3 regions of the Buttiauxella ferragutiae genome follow, and region 1 is predicted to be linked to each of the others. Evidence: riboswitches for the same ligand, from Rfam matches in the RefSeq annotation. Region 1 holds a riboswitch; each other region holds the start of a gene.
The links. A riboswitch is a leader RNA that binds a small molecule or an ion and turns the genes downstream of it on or off. The one in region 1 is predicted to bind thiamine pyrophosphate.
Positions count from the first base shown of each region.

Region 1 (5,180 bases):
CTGTTCCATGTCGCGCAAATGTCCGGAAGATAAGGTGAAACCAGTATAACTCAATGGTCTTATAGTGGTATTACCTCAATCACCACCATTGGTGAAAATGATGCACCGGTCCAATTCCGTTACCCACTTCCAGCGAATCTGCTTGCTCTAAAGCCTGAGACAACCACGTTTTCGCCGCCAGAATTGTTTGCGGCCAGTCGTGATAGCGTGGATAAAGTGCGGCGAGTGCCGCAGAAAGCGTACAGCCAGTGCCATGAGTATGGCGCGTTTGTACGCGCGGCGCGGTAAAGCGCTGTGCGCCATCGCGGGTAAATAGCCAATCCGGGCTTTCAGCATCGTCAAGATGTCCGCCTTTCATCAATACCGCTTTACAGCCCATAGCTAACAATGCGTCGCCCTGTAGCTTCATTTCGTGTTCATTGCGTGCGTGTGGGGCATCCAGCAAGGCGGCGGCTTCCGGCAGGTTCGGCGTAATCAGCGCCACTTGCGGCAGAAGCCGACGGCGTAAACTGTCAACCGCCGAGGGCGCAAGCAAAGGATCGCCACTTTTCGCCAGCATCACCGTATCGAGCACGACATTTTGTGCGTGGTAAAACGCCAGCCGTTCAGCCACCGCTTCCACAATATCGGTTTCCGCTAACATGCCGATTTTAATGGTATCGATGCGCACATCACTGAGCACGGAGTCCAGTTGCGCGGCAACAAAGGCCGGTTCAATACGATAAACCGACTGCACGCCACGCGTGTTCTGCGCCACTAACGCGGTAATCACACTGGTGCCATATGCCCCCAACGCCGAGAAAGTTTTCAGGTCGGCCTGAATACCCGCGCCGCCGCTCGGGTCGGTTCCGGCAATGGTCAGCGCATTGATACGTGTTAACCCTTTCATGCCAGCGCCTCCCCATTCAGCCCGTAAATTGCGTCGAGAAATGCCGGAATAAAACTCCCGGGACCACGGCTGGCTGATATAGCCTGCTGACCTGCAAACTTCATAAACTGGCAAGCCGCAGCGACGTTATCCAGCCGCGAGCCCGGCAAAGAGCAACAGGCGGCAACTACCGCTGAAAGCGCACAACCGGTGCCGACCACACGCGTCATCAAAATGCCGCCGCCCGACACGCTCCAGCTGTTTTCACCATCGGTAATGTAATCACGCTCACCCGTCACCGCGACAATCGCGCCAGTCAGTCGAGCAAGCGCCTGCGCCGCAGGTAGTGCGGAAAACGCATCATCGGTGCTATCCACGCCTCTTCCACCAGAATGCTCCCCCGCCAGTGCGAGGATTTCAGATGCATTCCCGCGAATGGCCGCAGGTTTTAGCGCGAGCACCTGATGGGCGAATTGAGTACGGAACGTCAGGCCGCCAACGGCAACCGGATCCAGCACCCAGGGTGTGGCGGATTCATTTGCAGCATGAATGGCTGCAAGCATGGCATCACGGCGATCGGCTGTCAGCGTGCCAATATTGACCAGCAGCGCGTCGGCAACCGGGCTAAATTGAGCGGCTTCTTGTGCTTCAATCACCATGGCGGGAGCCGCACCTATAGCCAGCAAAACGTTGGCGGTAAAACTCTGCACGACGTCGTTAGTCATGCAGTGAACAAGCGGGGAAATGTTGCGAAGTTGCTGTAAAGACAAAACGGCGCGGTGGCCGGGTAGCAGGTCAGGCTGCATCATAAAGCTCCTGTCCGGCGTGAAGAAGGGATGCCGGACAGGCATCTGACTTCCCTACGCTGGCATTATCCAGATCAGGTGGTACGGGTATTTCTCAGCCTTCACAAAGAAGGGCACCCCGAGTCATTGATTAATCGTATATGTGATTAATCGCCCATCAGGATAAAGCGAGTGGCCAGCGCTGTAAACCAGGGATATCACTGTGGGCTAAATGGGTTGATTCATTTTTTTAATTCTCGCCATTTCTTCACTTGGCTACCAACCACCAGGAAATCCCCTGGCAATGTCTCATCCCGAGCGAGTTGTCAATTAAGTTTCAGGTTATTTAATTTCAGTATTTATTTCATTACGATCGTTATCCGTTCTATTACTCACCGAGAAACCCCATGCTTACAATTGCGATACGGGAAAATAATAGTCATTTTGCTCATGGTCTAAAAATTATCATTGAAAAAATTTACCGCCAGCGAAATGAAGATTTTTATTTTTTACCCGGCGAAGAACATAGTACTGCCGATATTGTTTTTATGTCACTGGCTGATAATTGGTTTACTGCTGACTGTTTTGAAATTCCCAATGCGACAAAATCCCAACGAGTTATTCTTATTTGCCGACATAAAGAACACCAAAGCCTCATGTTCCGCCCATGCCTGTATATGCTTCCAGTTATCTTTCGCGAAGATGAGGTTGATGAAGTCACCCGTAAAATAGCCCACTGGACGGAGACTGGCTGGCGCAGAAACAACACCACGGCGGTGTCTGCCAGGATTTGCTACTACTGCACCACATGCAATTTCACCAGTGCTGAACGGCAGTTACTTATCTACATCGCCCGGGGACATTCGCTACAGGATGCGGCCCATCTAATGCAGATAGAGGAAGATACTGCAAGAATATATCGTAAAGTGATAATGAAAAAACTGAAAATCCGGGACCAGTATGAGTTGATGAACTTTATAAAAATCCATCTTCTTTCTTTAATTCATTAGCCAATATTTTTGCGCCGCAACGACTAGTTAGCGTTCCTTATCATTTAACACCCACAAATGTTATTATCTCTTTAAGAAACTACTTACATGCTCTTAAGGCATGCCTAATATATTATATTTTTATTTTCTGACAGAATACATTGTAACGATATAATCAGAAGTCTAAATCATTTAGCTTCTGATTAATTTTAGCGATGCAATCTCAGTATTAACTCATACTGTCAGCGAAAAATATGGAAATGACATCTGCTTCAACAGTGACGCTGGTCCAAATCAGAGCGAACACGCCCTCAGTTCGCGCAGTGGATGGCTAAGCATTTGTACATAGCCGCACGCAAACGCAGATATCGTCGTATCAGAAATGGCAGCATGGCCAATCTCTATAGCAGTACAACACTGATTGTCTTTGACCGCCTGGAATACCTGCAACAAAAAAATCACGCAGAACCCCTTGCGCAACCACTTGATCTTATCCTGGTGACAACCGATTCCTGGCTTGCCCTGGCGCTGACGCAACACTTTTTCAAGTCTCAACATACGCAGGTCTGCGCTTCTCTAAAGGAAGTTGAGGCGTGGCTTGAACAAATTCCCCTGCCACGCATTTTCCTCGATCTTGATGGTGTTAATGAAGCGCCCCTTGATATGTTGAATACGATACGGCAATGGCAAAAAACCTGGCCGCAACTCAACATAACGCAATTAACAGCCTGCCGCTGCGTAAGCGCCGTGAAGCTGATTAATGCTGCGTCACGCTTTCCTGTCGTGGAACGCTGGCAGGAAATCACCAATCTGGTCAACCGATTGACACAGCAACAAAGCCTGCAGGAGCTATCTTCCTCATCGGATTTATCCTCTTCGACACTGTTCTCTAATCGGGAGTGGAATATTCTGTTGGGGGTGGCGCAAGGAGAATCGCTGAAAGCAATTGCCGTTAAATTAAACAAGCCCTATCACTACGTCGTTTATACCCTTGGACGTATTGCCGCTCGCCTTGATCTTGAGAACAATAAATCTCTGATACATCTGCTGAATAAAATGTCTCCCGCCATTGAGTTGAAACAAACAGAAGTGCTAAAGAAAGCACTTTCGAGCGAAACATAGGAAATTGCCTATTTTTAATGTATTAATTTTGTTAAATCAGAGCAAGTAATTAACAATTATAACTATTCCTGGACACTCTTTTTTCCGCCCGCCAAGCGACTAAAGAACGATGTCCCATCTGACAACCTCATGCCAGATATAACAAATAATACACATTTGAGATATCGTACTATTCTTCACATTAAAAACAAACTTTTTATCCAAATATTTTAACTAACGCGGCTGTATTATCCAAATAACAAATACTCAACCTGAATAATTAGAATTTGATCGCACCATTACTGGCTATAGATAACAGCAGCCTTTCTCTGAATTTATATAGATGTATAATCAAATTGCTTGATTAGAAAATCTAAATATGTATTTTCGATTAGACAAACAATTATCCAGTTACACTCGAAATCATTAGCAAACAGTACATTGAGGTATGGTTTTAAGTTGAAGGGAACATATTGCATACATTATAAAATAATAGCTAATAAAGCGTTTCATCACTTTAGCCGCCAGTGACTATGTATCAATGCGATGAGTTTCTCAAAAAATGAGGCAATAATATGAAACCTGCATCCGTAATTATCATGGACGAACACCCTATTGTCAGAATGTCGATTGAAGTACTGTTACAGAAAAATAAAGATATAGAAGTCGTGATGAAAACAGATGACAGCCGCGAGGTCATTAACTACATGAGCAGCCATCTTGTCGACCTGGTGATTCTTGACATTGAATTGCCGTCCATCGACGGATTTGCTTTATTAAAGAGAATCAAAAGCATACAAGCCGACACCCGCATACTTTTCTTGTCATCTAAGTCTGAAAAATTTTATGCTGGCCGCGCCATTCAAGCTGGTGCAAACGGCTTTGTCAGCAAAAGGAAAGAACAGGAAGATATCTATCACGCGGTAGAAATGTTGCTTGCAGGGTATTCGTTCTTTCCCTCTGAAACCCTGGAATTAATTAGCAACCCAGCATCACGCAATGGTGCAACTGACGACATGCCATTATCTAATCGGGAGATAACCGTATTACGTCACCTTGCTAATGGGTTATCAAATAAGGAAATCGCCGAACAACTGCTGCTCAGCAGCAAGACCATTAGCGCACATAAGTCAAATATCTTCTCCAAGCTTCACGTCTCCTCGATTGTCGAACTTATCGACTATGCCCGTGTAAAAGAATTATTATAAAAACACGTCGCAGGTCACAATTAAAATAATAAAGCCGGGAATAAAACCCGGCTTTATTATTTCACTGCGGTATATTTTATCCGTTAATAATAATTAATCATAAACGTAGCATCTGCGTTGGCCGGTCCCGGTTGCGGGTTATCGGCCAGGGCGATGTAATTAGCAAAAAAGGCTAATACCGCATTACCATTCTCATCTACAACCACATCCTGGCTTGCCTGCCCCAGTG
Region 1 is NZ_CP093332.1:1,704,462-1,709,641, reverse strand. Features, by position in the region: gene MNO13_RS07765 (GntR family transcriptional regulator) at 1-9, opposite strand, end outside; gene thiD (bifunctional hydroxymethylpyrimidine kinase/phosphomethylpyrimidine kinase) at 80-889, opposite strand; gene thiM (hydroxyethylthiazole kinase) at 886-1,674, opposite strand; TPP riboswitch at 1,709-1,805, opposite strand; gene MNO13_RS07750 (LuxR C-terminal-related transcriptional regulator) at 2,061-2,663, shown strand; gene MNO13_RS07745 (helix-turn-helix transcriptional regulator) at 3,033-3,764, shown strand; gene fimZ (fimbria biosynthesis transcriptional regulator FimZ) at 4,319-4,951, shown strand; gene sfmF (fimbria assembly protein) at 5,035-5,180, opposite strand, start outside.

Region 2 (5,180 bases), 2.0 Mb from region 1:
CAGGATTAAGTTGCTGTAGATGGCGTTGGGCGACCAGGGATTTTGGTTGGTCTAGATCGTTTGAAGTGAACAAAATCTGGCGCTGAAGATTGCTAATATGCACAAGGTCATCGTCAGCCAGAATCAGCGTACCAACGCCCGCCGCAGCCAGATACAGCGCGGCTGGCGAACCTAGTCCGCCAAGCCCGACGATTAACACTTTGCTGGCGAGCAGTTTTTGCTGCCCTTCAATGGCGATGTCTTCCAGCAGCATCTGGCGGCTGTAACGCATGAAATCGGCATCATTCATCGCCGGCTCCCACAAGCTCCAGTAGCTGTGCGGTTGCCGCTCGCCAGTCTGGAGCCAGAGTAATTGCGCTCACCACCGCGACACTTCCAACGCCCGTGGCGAGTACCGCCGGAACGCGTTCAATACTTATCCCACCGATGGCGACAGTCGGGTAATCGCCCAACGTTTTGATATGCGCTGCGAGTTGCGAAAGCCCTTGCGGGGCCGACGGCATCTGCTTGGTGTTGGTAGGGAAAACATGCCCCAGCGCAATGTAAGAGGGGCGCGCCGACAGGGCGCGATCCATTTCCATATTGTCATGCGTGGAAAGCCCGAGGCGCAGGCCCGCATCGCGAATGGCATCCAGATTGGCAACGTCCATATCTTCCTGGCCCAGATGTACGCCGTAAGCGCGATGCTTGATTGCCAGTTGCCAGTAATCGTTGATGAACAGACGAGCTTTGGAGCTATGGGCGAGTTTGATTGCCGCAACAATATCGGCTTCAACCTCATCGTCACGCTTATCTTTGATACGCAACTGAATAGTGCGCACGCCTGCTTCTAGCAAACGGGCAATCCATTCAACGCTATCTACTACCGGATACAAGCCCAGCCGTCGTGGGACAGGGGGGAATGCGGATTGATTTATCACACTTCCTCCTGACGCAGATAAATTTCGCCACCTTTCGCACGGAAAGATTGCGACATGTCTTCCATACCAACTTCAATGGCTTGTTTGGCGGCGAAATCGCGGACTTCCTGGGAGATTTTCATTGAGCAGAACTTTGGCCCGCACATCGAACAGAAGTGCGCAACTTTGCCGGATTCCTGCGGCAACGTTTCATCGTGATAAGCGCGCGCGGTGAACGGGTCTAACGCGAGATTAAACTGGTCTTCCCAACGGAATTCGAAGCGCGCTTTTGACATGGCGTTGTCGCGGATTTGTGCGCCAGGGTGGCCTTTTGCCAGGTCTGCGGCATGTGCCGCAATCTTGTAAGTAATCAGCCCTTGTTTCACATCTTCTTTGTTTGGCAGGCCGAGATGCTCTTTTGGCGTGACATAACACAGCATCGCGCAACCAAACCAGCCGATCATCGCAGCACCAATGCCTGAAGTGAAATGGTCGTAACCTGGTGCGATGTCTGTGGTTAACGGCCCGAGGGTATAGAATGGTGCTTCGTGGCAATGCTCCAGTTCTTCGGTCATGTTGCGGCGGATCATCTGCATCGGCACATGTCCTGGGCCTTCAATCATCACCTGTACGTCATATTCCCAGGCGATTTTGGTTAACTCGCCCAGCGTGTGGAGTTCAGAGAATTGAGCTTCATCGTTGGCATCCTGAATAGAGCCGGGGCGCAGGCCGTCGCCTAAAGAGAGTGAAACGTCGTAAGCCGCGCAGATTTCACAGATTTCGCGGAAGTGTTCATACAGGAAGTTTTCCTGATGATGCGACAGGCACCATTTCGCCATTATTGAGCCGCCGCGCGAGACAATGCCAGTGAGGCGTTTCGCGGTCATTGGCACGTAGCGCAGCAGCACACCAGCGTGAATCGTGAAGTAGTCCACACCTTGCTCGGCTTGTTCCAGCAGTGTGTCGCGGAACATTTCCCAGGTCAGGTCTTCAGCGATGCCATTTACTTTTTCCAGCGCCTGATAGATAGGCACGGTGCCGATTGGCACTGGGCTGTTACGTAAAATCCATTCGCGGGTTTCGTGGATATAGCGGCCAGTGGAGAGGTCCATTACCGTGTCTGCGCCCCAACGCGTTGACCACACCAGTTTTTCTACTTCTTCTTCAATGGACGATGTGACCGCCGAGTTACCGATATTGGCATTCACTTTAACGAGGAAATTACGCCCGATAATCATCGGTTCGGATTCAGGATGGTTAATGTTGGCTGGGATAATGGCGCGGCCAGCCGCGACTTCTTCGCGCACAAATTCAGGCGTGATATTTTCCGGCAGCCGGGCACCAAAGCCCTGGCCTGGATGCTGGTGGCGTAACACTTCATCCCGAATGCGTTCCCGGCCCATATTTTCACGGATCGCGATGAACTCCATTTCCGGCGTCACGATTCCCTGGCGTGCATAGTGCAGTTGCGTGACGGTTTTCCCGGCTTTAGCGCGCTGAGGCGTGAGTTGTGTTTCAAAACGCAATTCGTCCAGACCGTCATCAGCAAGGCGCTCTTTGGTGTAGACAGAGCTGCGGTCGGTCAGGATTTCGCAATCATTACGTTCGGCAATCCAGTTTTCCCGTAGTGGCGACAACCCGCGCAGCACATCAATGTTGATAGCCGGGTCGCCGTAGGCGCCAGACGTGTCATACACCGGAATGGCATCGTTAGGGATGAATTGCGGCTTTTCTTTGCTGCCACCCGTGGTGGTTGGGCTTAGTTGGATTTCACGCATTGGCACGCGAATATCATCACGCGAACCAGTGAGGTAAATACGCTGAGAGTTAGGGAAAGCGGTGCCTTCCAGGGTATTGATAAAATGTTGGGCAGCAGCGCGCTGTTCGCGGCGGTTTGATTTTTTTTCAGTAATAGACATAGCTCATTCCAGTGGTTATCAGGAAGTGGCTTGTCAGAACAACGGAGGAGTAATGAATGTGGACCGCCCGAACACGGGGGAACCCAAAAGCAGAATTACTCTTGTTCCCTTCGCAGGTATTAGCCTGATCAGGTTCCGCGGATCCCGAATTAACGGTCTCAGCCGGTGCTTGACGCACTCGGCACTCCGACAAGAAGAAACCCGTATTACTACGGGTCGCTATGTAAACTACTCGTTAACAACGCAGAACTCAAGCAGGGCGTGCCAGCCCGCCGCTCTCATTAGCACTGTTATCTAAATCGTGGTTGGATGCTAACAGAATGAGCTTATCTTCCAGCGAAAAACGTGATTCCAGCGCTTCACCGATACCGGACAACGCTTTCTGGAACTCAATGTAGTTATCATCATCGATCGCGCTCTCGAGATGCGAATCGTAGAAATCCATGATGTGCTGGGTATTGGCTTCAATCTGAGAGTAGAGGTGAGTGGCGGCTAAATGTGGGTTACTGCCTTCCATTTCACTGATAATACGTTCATAAATATTGAAATGGCCGGATGAAAGATAATCCACCAGGTTGTGGCAAAAAGTATCCAGAGCCTTTTCATCGAGCGCAGTATGGGATTCCTTGTTAGGCTTTATCCCAACCATATTGTAGTAAGCCACCAATAATTGTTTGCGGGCATGAAGCCATTGGTCGATTAACGCATTACTACCACCAACGCGCTCAGTCAGATTTTCTAACTGGTTAAGCATGATTGACTCCGTGAGTAAAATGTAGCGCAAACGTACCCAAAATAGTTATGACTATTTGTTTATACCAGCGAACTCGGGGATGTGCACCAGGTTATGGAACGTGTAATTCAAAAGTTAGATCAAGGCTGGTTTATCGTCAGTCATGAGCAAAAATTGTGGTTACCAAAAGGTGAACTACCTCACGGAGCAGCGCAAGAATTCCAGCTTGATGGTGCGATGGGGATGCCCATCGGTGAGTGGGAAAATGAGCCGGTATGGCTGGTGCGGCAAAATCGCCGTGCGGATATGGGCTCTGTTCGTCAGGTCATTGACCAGGATGTGGGGTTGTTCCAGCTCGCCGGGCGTGGTGTGCAACTGGCGGAGTTCTATCGCTCGCACAAATTCTGCGGTTATTGCGGCCATGAGATGCACGTCAGCAAAACCGAATGGGCGATGCTGTGCAGCCATTGCCGCGAACGCTACTACCCGCAAATCTCACCGTGCATCATTGTGGCTATTCGCCGCGATGACCATATCCTGCTTGCCCAACACACGCGCCATCGCAACGGGATTTACACGGTATTGGCTGGGTTTGTTGAAGTCGGGGAAACCCTTGAACAAGCGGTGACACGGGAAGTCATGGAAGAAAGCAGTATCCGCGTGAAGAATTTACGCTATGTGACGTCGCAGCCGTGGCCGTTCCCGCAATCGCTGATGACCGCATTCATGGCGGAATATCACAGCGGTGAGATTGAAATCGACCCGAAAGAGTTACTTGATGCAGGTTGGTATCGCTACGATCAATTGCCATTATTGCCTCCGCCAGGCACGGTGGCGCGCCGTTTGATTGAAGATACTGTCGCCCTGTGTCGCGCGGAATATGAGTGATAAACTGGCGGCATACAGCCAAAGGAAATTAAACATGACTGAACTGAAGAACGATCGTTACCTACGGGCGCTGCAACGCCAGCCTGTAGATACCACGCCAGTATGGATGATGAGGCAGGCGGGTCGTTACTTGCCAGAATATAAAGCGACGCGTGCCCAGGCCGGCGATTTTATGTCACTGTGCAAAAACGCTGAGTTGGCTTGCGAAGTGACTCTGCAACCGCTGCGTCGCTACAAGCTTGATGCAGCGATCCTCTTCTCTGACATCCTCACCGTGCCTGATGCGATGGGGCTTGGTCTCTATTTTGAAGCGGGTGAAGGCCCACGTTTTCGCGCACCGATTACCAGCCGCGCCGATGTTGAAAAACTGCCCATTCCTGATCCAGAAGATGAACTGGGTTATGTGATGAATGCAGTGCGTACCATTCGCCGTGAGCTAAAAGGCGAAGTACCGTTGATTGGTTTTACCGGCAGCCCGTGGACGTTGGCGACTTATATGGTTGAAGGTGGTAGCAGCAAAGCCTTTACCGTTATCAAAAAGATGATGTATGCCGACCCGCAAGCGCTGCATCTTCTGCTCGACAAGCTGGCGCAAAGCGTCACGCTGTATCTGAATGCGCAAATCAAAGCGGGTGCGCAGTCGGTGATGATTTTCGATACCTGGGGCGGCGTGTTGACCGGGCGTGATTATCAGCAGTTCTCGCTGTATTACATGCATAAGATCATTGATGGCCTGCTGCG
Region 2 is NZ_CP093332.1:5,018,727-5,023,906, reverse strand. Features, by position in the region: gene MNO13_RS23085 (HesA/MoeB/ThiF family protein) at 1-289, opposite strand, end outside; gene thiE (thiamine phosphate synthase) at 282-917, opposite strand; gene thiC (phosphomethylpyrimidine synthase ThiC) at 917-2,818, opposite strand; TPP riboswitch at 2,907-3,017, opposite strand; gene rsd (sigma D regulator) at 3,069-3,572, opposite strand; gene nudC (NAD(+) diphosphatase) at 3,666-4,439, shown strand; gene hemE (uroporphyrinogen decarboxylase) at 4,474-5,180, shown strand, end outside.
Region 2: linked by a shared signal. The riboswitch ahead of thiC (phosphomethylpyrimidine synthase ThiC) and the one ahead of thiM (hydroxyethylthiazole kinase) in region 1 are both predicted to bind thiamine pyrophosphate.

Region 3 (5,180 bases), 940 kb from region 1:
CCGCCAGAAAGTTGCGACGGCAGGCGGTCGAGCAGTTCGCCGATCGCCATTTGCCCGGCAATCGTTTTCAGCCGTTCCTGTTGTGTGGCATTGAGCTTCAGGCCAGGATTCAACCCCAGGCCAATGTTTTGCCGCACCGTCAGATGCGTGAAAAGGTTGTTCTCCTGGAAGAGCATTGAAACCGGACGTTGCGCGGGAGCCGTGCGGGTATGGTCTTCGCCATGCAGCATAATCTGCCCGCTGGCGGGCGTCAGAAACCCGGCAATCAAACTGAGCAGCGTACTTTTCCCCGCGCCGCTAGGCCCCAGTACTGCAACGCGTTCTCCAGCGTGAATCTTCATCGAAAAACGCATCGGCAAATGGTGATAGAGCCAGGTTACATCAGTTAGCGTTAGCATTCCCTTCATCCTTCAAGTTGCAGGTGTGTTGGCTGCTTTCATTCATCCAGGTAACATAGTTTTCTATGTTCCCAGTCTTCATTCACTTGCCGCCTTCCTGCAACCCGAATCATTTTGGGAATAGCGTCCCGGAAGTTTTTCAATCAATGTGAATAAAGCAAAGCACAGTATCAGCAGGACAAGCGCGGTAACGGCACCATCCTGGCTGCGATATGAACCAATTTGTTGATAGAGATAAAACGGCAGCGTGCGGAAATCTTCATTGCCGAACAACGCCACCACGCCGAAATCACCAATCGACAGCACGCAGGCAAACGCCAGTGCTTGTGCCAGTGGGCGCTTGAGTGCACGCAACTCAATGTAACGCAGACGGTTTACGCCCGTAATGTTCAGCGACTGGCACAGCTTGTTGTAGCGTTCTGCGACATCTAACATTGGGTTTTCCAGCACTTTTAGCGCGTAGGGAATTGCCATCAACGCATTGGTGAAAATCACAATGCCATCGGCGGATTGCGGCAGGCCCACGGTGTTATTGAGCAGCAGGAAAAAGCCGGTCGCCAGCACGATACCCGGCATCGCCAGAATCAACATACCGCTGAGCTCCAGCGCCTGGCCTGCAAAAGCGCGGTTGCGCAGGCGCAATTCCCGCGAGCTCCACAGCAACATCACCGTGATGACCACGCTTATTAACCCAGCGCCAACCGCAATTCTTAACGAGGTAAATAATGCCTGCCACAGTACCGGTTGCGACAACACGCTGTTAAAGCCACTATTGATGCCATCAATGATTACTGCCAGCAGCGGCGGTAATAACAGCAAGAGAGCAAGGGTGATGAGTAGCCCGTCGCACAGTTTGCGGCGCAGGTTATCTTGCGGATCACGCCAGCTTTGCATTTGGCTGACGCCGGCTGAAATGGCTCTGCTCAGCCGCTGGCTCATCAGCACCAGACCCAAACAGCAAACCATCTGCACCATGGCGAGCAGAGCCGCCCGTGCGGGGTCGTAGTCGTAACTCAGCGCCTGGAAGATAGCCAGCTCGATAGTGGTCGCCTGCGGGCCGCCACCCAGCGATAGCACGGTGGCAAAGCTTGCGAAACAGAGCATAAAAATCAGTGCCGCAGCGGGCAGAATTTGGCGGCGCAACCACGGCCACTCGACAAAACGGAAGAAATTCCAGCCTTGCATGCCCAGTTGCGCAGCAACCTGGCGTTGTTCGTTGGGGATATTTTCCAGTGCCTGTAGCAGCAGGCGTGTCGCCATCGGTAAGTTGAAAAAGACGTGGGCCAGTAGAATGCCCTTCAGGCCGTAAGGCGAGAAACTCCATTCGATGCCAAGCCTTGCGCACAACACGGCCAGCCAGCCTTCGCGCCCATACACTGTCAGAATCCCGAATACCGCCACCAACACGGGCAGAACCAGCGTCATTGCGCACAGGCGTAACAGCGCAACGCGCCCGGGGAAGCGGCGGCGATACAGGGCGCGAGCGAGGAAAATAGCCGGGAACACGGAAAGGCTTGCTGAGAGAAACGCCTGCCAGAAAGAGAAACGCAGCACGTGCCACAAATAGCTATCCTGCACCAGCGCACGGATATCGGTTTGTGGCGCGTTAAACCACAACGCCATAAAAGCCGCCAGGGCTACGGCTACCACCAGTGTGGCGGCACATAGCCCTGGAATCAGCCAGCCGGGAATTAGCGACTGACGGCGCGTTGCCATTCGCTAATCCAGTTGGCGCGTTGTTTAGACACTTCTGCGGCGCTGTATTCCAGCGTGTTGTTCGGTTTGACCAGCCCGTTAAATCCTTCAGGCAATTTCACATCGGTCACCGGATACATCCAGTTGCCGGTGGCCACAGTGTTCTGGAAGCCCGGTGAAGTGATAAATTTCATGAATTTTTCAGCCAGTTCAGGCTGCTTGCTGGATGCCAGGCGTCCGGCCACTTCCACCTGTAAATAATGCCCTTCGCTAAAATTAGCCGCAGCATAGTTATCTTTTTTCTCTTCAATAATGTGATAAGCCGGAGAGGTGGTGTAGCTCATCACTAAATCGCCTTCACCTTTCAGGAACAGGCCATAAGCCTCGGACCAGCCTTTGGTGACGGTGACCGTTTTCTTCGCAAGCTTTGCCCAGGCTTCAGGCGTTTTATCGCCATACACTTTCTGCATCCACAGCAGCAGGCCCAGGCCTGGTGTGCTGGTGCGCGGGTCCTGATAAATCACTTTCCATTGTTGGTCACTTTCGACCAGTTCTTTCAGGCTTTTCGGTGGGTTTTTCAGTTTGTTTTTATCGTAGACGAAAGCGAAATAGCCGTAATCGAAGGGAACGAAAGTGTCGTTTGTCCAGCCGCCTGGGATCTTCAACGCGCTAATGTCTGTTTTGCTCGGCGCAAATAATTTAGTCTGCGCGGCAGCTTCCAGAAGGTTGTTATCCAGTCCCAGAACCACGTCAGCTTTGCTGTTTTTACCTTCCATCCGCAGGCGGTTGAGCAGCGAAACGCCATCTTCCAGCGCCACGAATTTCAGCTGGCAATTACAGTCAGCCTCAAAGGCTTTTTTCACCGCAGGCCCTGGCCCCCAGTCGGCAGCAAAGGAGTCGTAGGTATAAACAGTCAGCAGGGGTTTGGCAAAAACGGGGGCGGCGATCAGTGCCAGCAACGGCAGGAATTTTTTGAACACTTTGCACCTCTTAGAATTAGGGGTGGCAAAGGACATTTGAGAATAGAGCCTCAAATCCCTTCGCCGGCGTTATCCGGATCAGGTTCGACGGGTATTATCTCAGCCAGACTTTCGCCTTAGCACCCCGTTGAGAACGCGTGCATTGTAATAACTTTGTGAATGATTCGAAAGCATTATACCCGTCATATTTCAAGCCGCAGGGGGGTTGGCTCCGGTGGGGCAAACCACGCCGATTTAAAGTCAAACCATCCCAGTGTGTTCATACGCACACCACGCATACTGCGTTGCCCTTCGATGCGTAGCCAGTGGTGGATTAACGGTAAAATATCATTGTTTTCAACCAGGTTCTGGCACCACTCAGGCAGAGAAAGCTCGCCGTTATGCCAGTTGCGGGTATCCGTTTCCCAGTCGATAGCAATGCACTTTTGAATCAGCGGCACTTCATAAAGATGCGAGTAAAGCGAAAACTCTAACGGCAGGGTGAAATTCGCGCTATTGAGCCAGATATCGCTGACAGCATCGCCCTGATGCCACTCTTCATAACTGACTTCTTGAACCACCAGTTTTACGCCAACACGTGCCAGCAATTCTTCCATCACTTTGCTGATTACCCGATGTTCGACGTGATCGCGATAAAACGTCAGCGTCACGGATTCCAGCCCGGCCGGTTTTTCGACGGCTGGTTGTGGATGCGTGTGGTGCCAGCGTGGCAGCAGTCCGTAAGCCGGGAACCAGTACTGCTGGTTTTGCTCGCCCGCGCTATACAGCAGATGAATCGGTGCCAGCACATGACTGAGCCAGCGGCGCACTTCTTTATTGCTGCCGGCGCTTGAGCGGTTATCAAATAAAATGTAGTAGCAGCCTTCTTCAAGGCGGCTTTCGACGGCTTTCTCGCTGTCGGGCATTCCCGATAATTGCACCGCACAGCTGACCTCTTCGCCAATGTCCGGCAGCACCCAGAAATTCACTTCGTCAATCAATGCGCGATAACCAAAGTAATCGTCATAGGCCTGAATTTTCAGCTGGTTAGTATTATTGCGCACCACCGAATAGGGACCGGTGCCGACTGGCTGGCGGGAAAAATGGCTTAAGGTTTGCCATTCGCGTGGCAGGATCATCGCGTTAACGCTACCCAGCAACCACGGCAGCCAGTTATCGGGCTGTGAGAGCTTAATATCCAGCGTCCAGGCTGTCGGAGAAGTAATTTCCGTGATATGCGAATACAGCGGCAAAGAGCTGATGCGTTGTAGGGACGTCGTCACATCCAGCATATCCAGCTCACGGCCATGGTGAAAATGAATGCCGGGGCGCAGATAAAAACGCCAGTGTAATGGGGATATTTGTTGCCAGTGGTGCGCAATATCCGCTTCCAGTTCCCCATTTTCCTCATTTATACGGATCAGTCCGCTGAAAATTTGCCGGGCAATATGCGTTTCTGAACGGCGCAAAGCGGAGCCGGGCAACAGATTGAGCAGCGGGCGATAGTAGAGAACGCGCAGAATATGCCGCCCTTGCCGGAAGCTGCGCCCAAGGTGAGAAATCAGCATTTGGCGCACGGCAGCTTTATCGCCGACTATCTGCACCAGTTGGTCAATCCTGTCCTGCTCAAGAAGGTCTTCGGCGCGCTGTTGCTGGAGTGCAAGGCCGGTATACAAGAACTCAAGCTGTGAACGCTTGCCGCGTCCGACTTCCGCTTTCCAGCTCAGCCAGCCCTTTTCCTGCATCGCGCTAAGCAATGTACGCATATGGCGGCGGGAGCAATTCAGCAAATCGGCCAAATCATTCAACGTCGTTTCTTGCGGCTTACCTTCAAAGTTTTGCCACAAACGGATGAACTGTTGTTGCAGACGACCAGACGACATAAAAGAGGAACTCCCGGCAGAAACTCATCAATTTAACTTTCCTCATATTACGCCAATAATCATCAACGTTGAAAGCGAGGAGGTACAACCCCGTCATACTTCAAGTCGTTGGTGCGTTGGCTACTCGCGTTCACCCCAGTCACATAGTTATCTATGCTCCTGGGGACTCACGCGTTTGCCGCCTTCCCACAACTTGAATTATTTGGGGTTTTTATGAAACGGTCGCCAGTGGTTAAGTTTTATCA
Region 3 is NZ_CP093332.1:763,232-768,411, forward strand. Features, by position in the region: gene thiQ (thiamine ABC transporter ATP-binding protein ThiQ) at 1-398, opposite strand, end outside; gene thiP (thiamine/thiamine pyrophosphate ABC transporter permease ThiP) at 477-2,114, opposite strand; gene thiB (thiamine ABC transporter substrate binding subunit) at 2,090-3,073, opposite strand; TPP riboswitch at 3,111-3,210, opposite strand; gene sgrR (HTH-type transcriptional regulator SgrR) at 3,256-4,935, opposite strand; gene sgrT (glucose uptake inhibitor SgrT) at 5,149-5,180, shown strand, end outside.
Region 3: linked by a shared signal. The riboswitch ahead of thiB (thiamine ABC transporter substrate binding subunit) and the one ahead of thiM (hydroxyethylthiazole kinase) in region 1 are both predicted to bind thiamine pyrophosphate.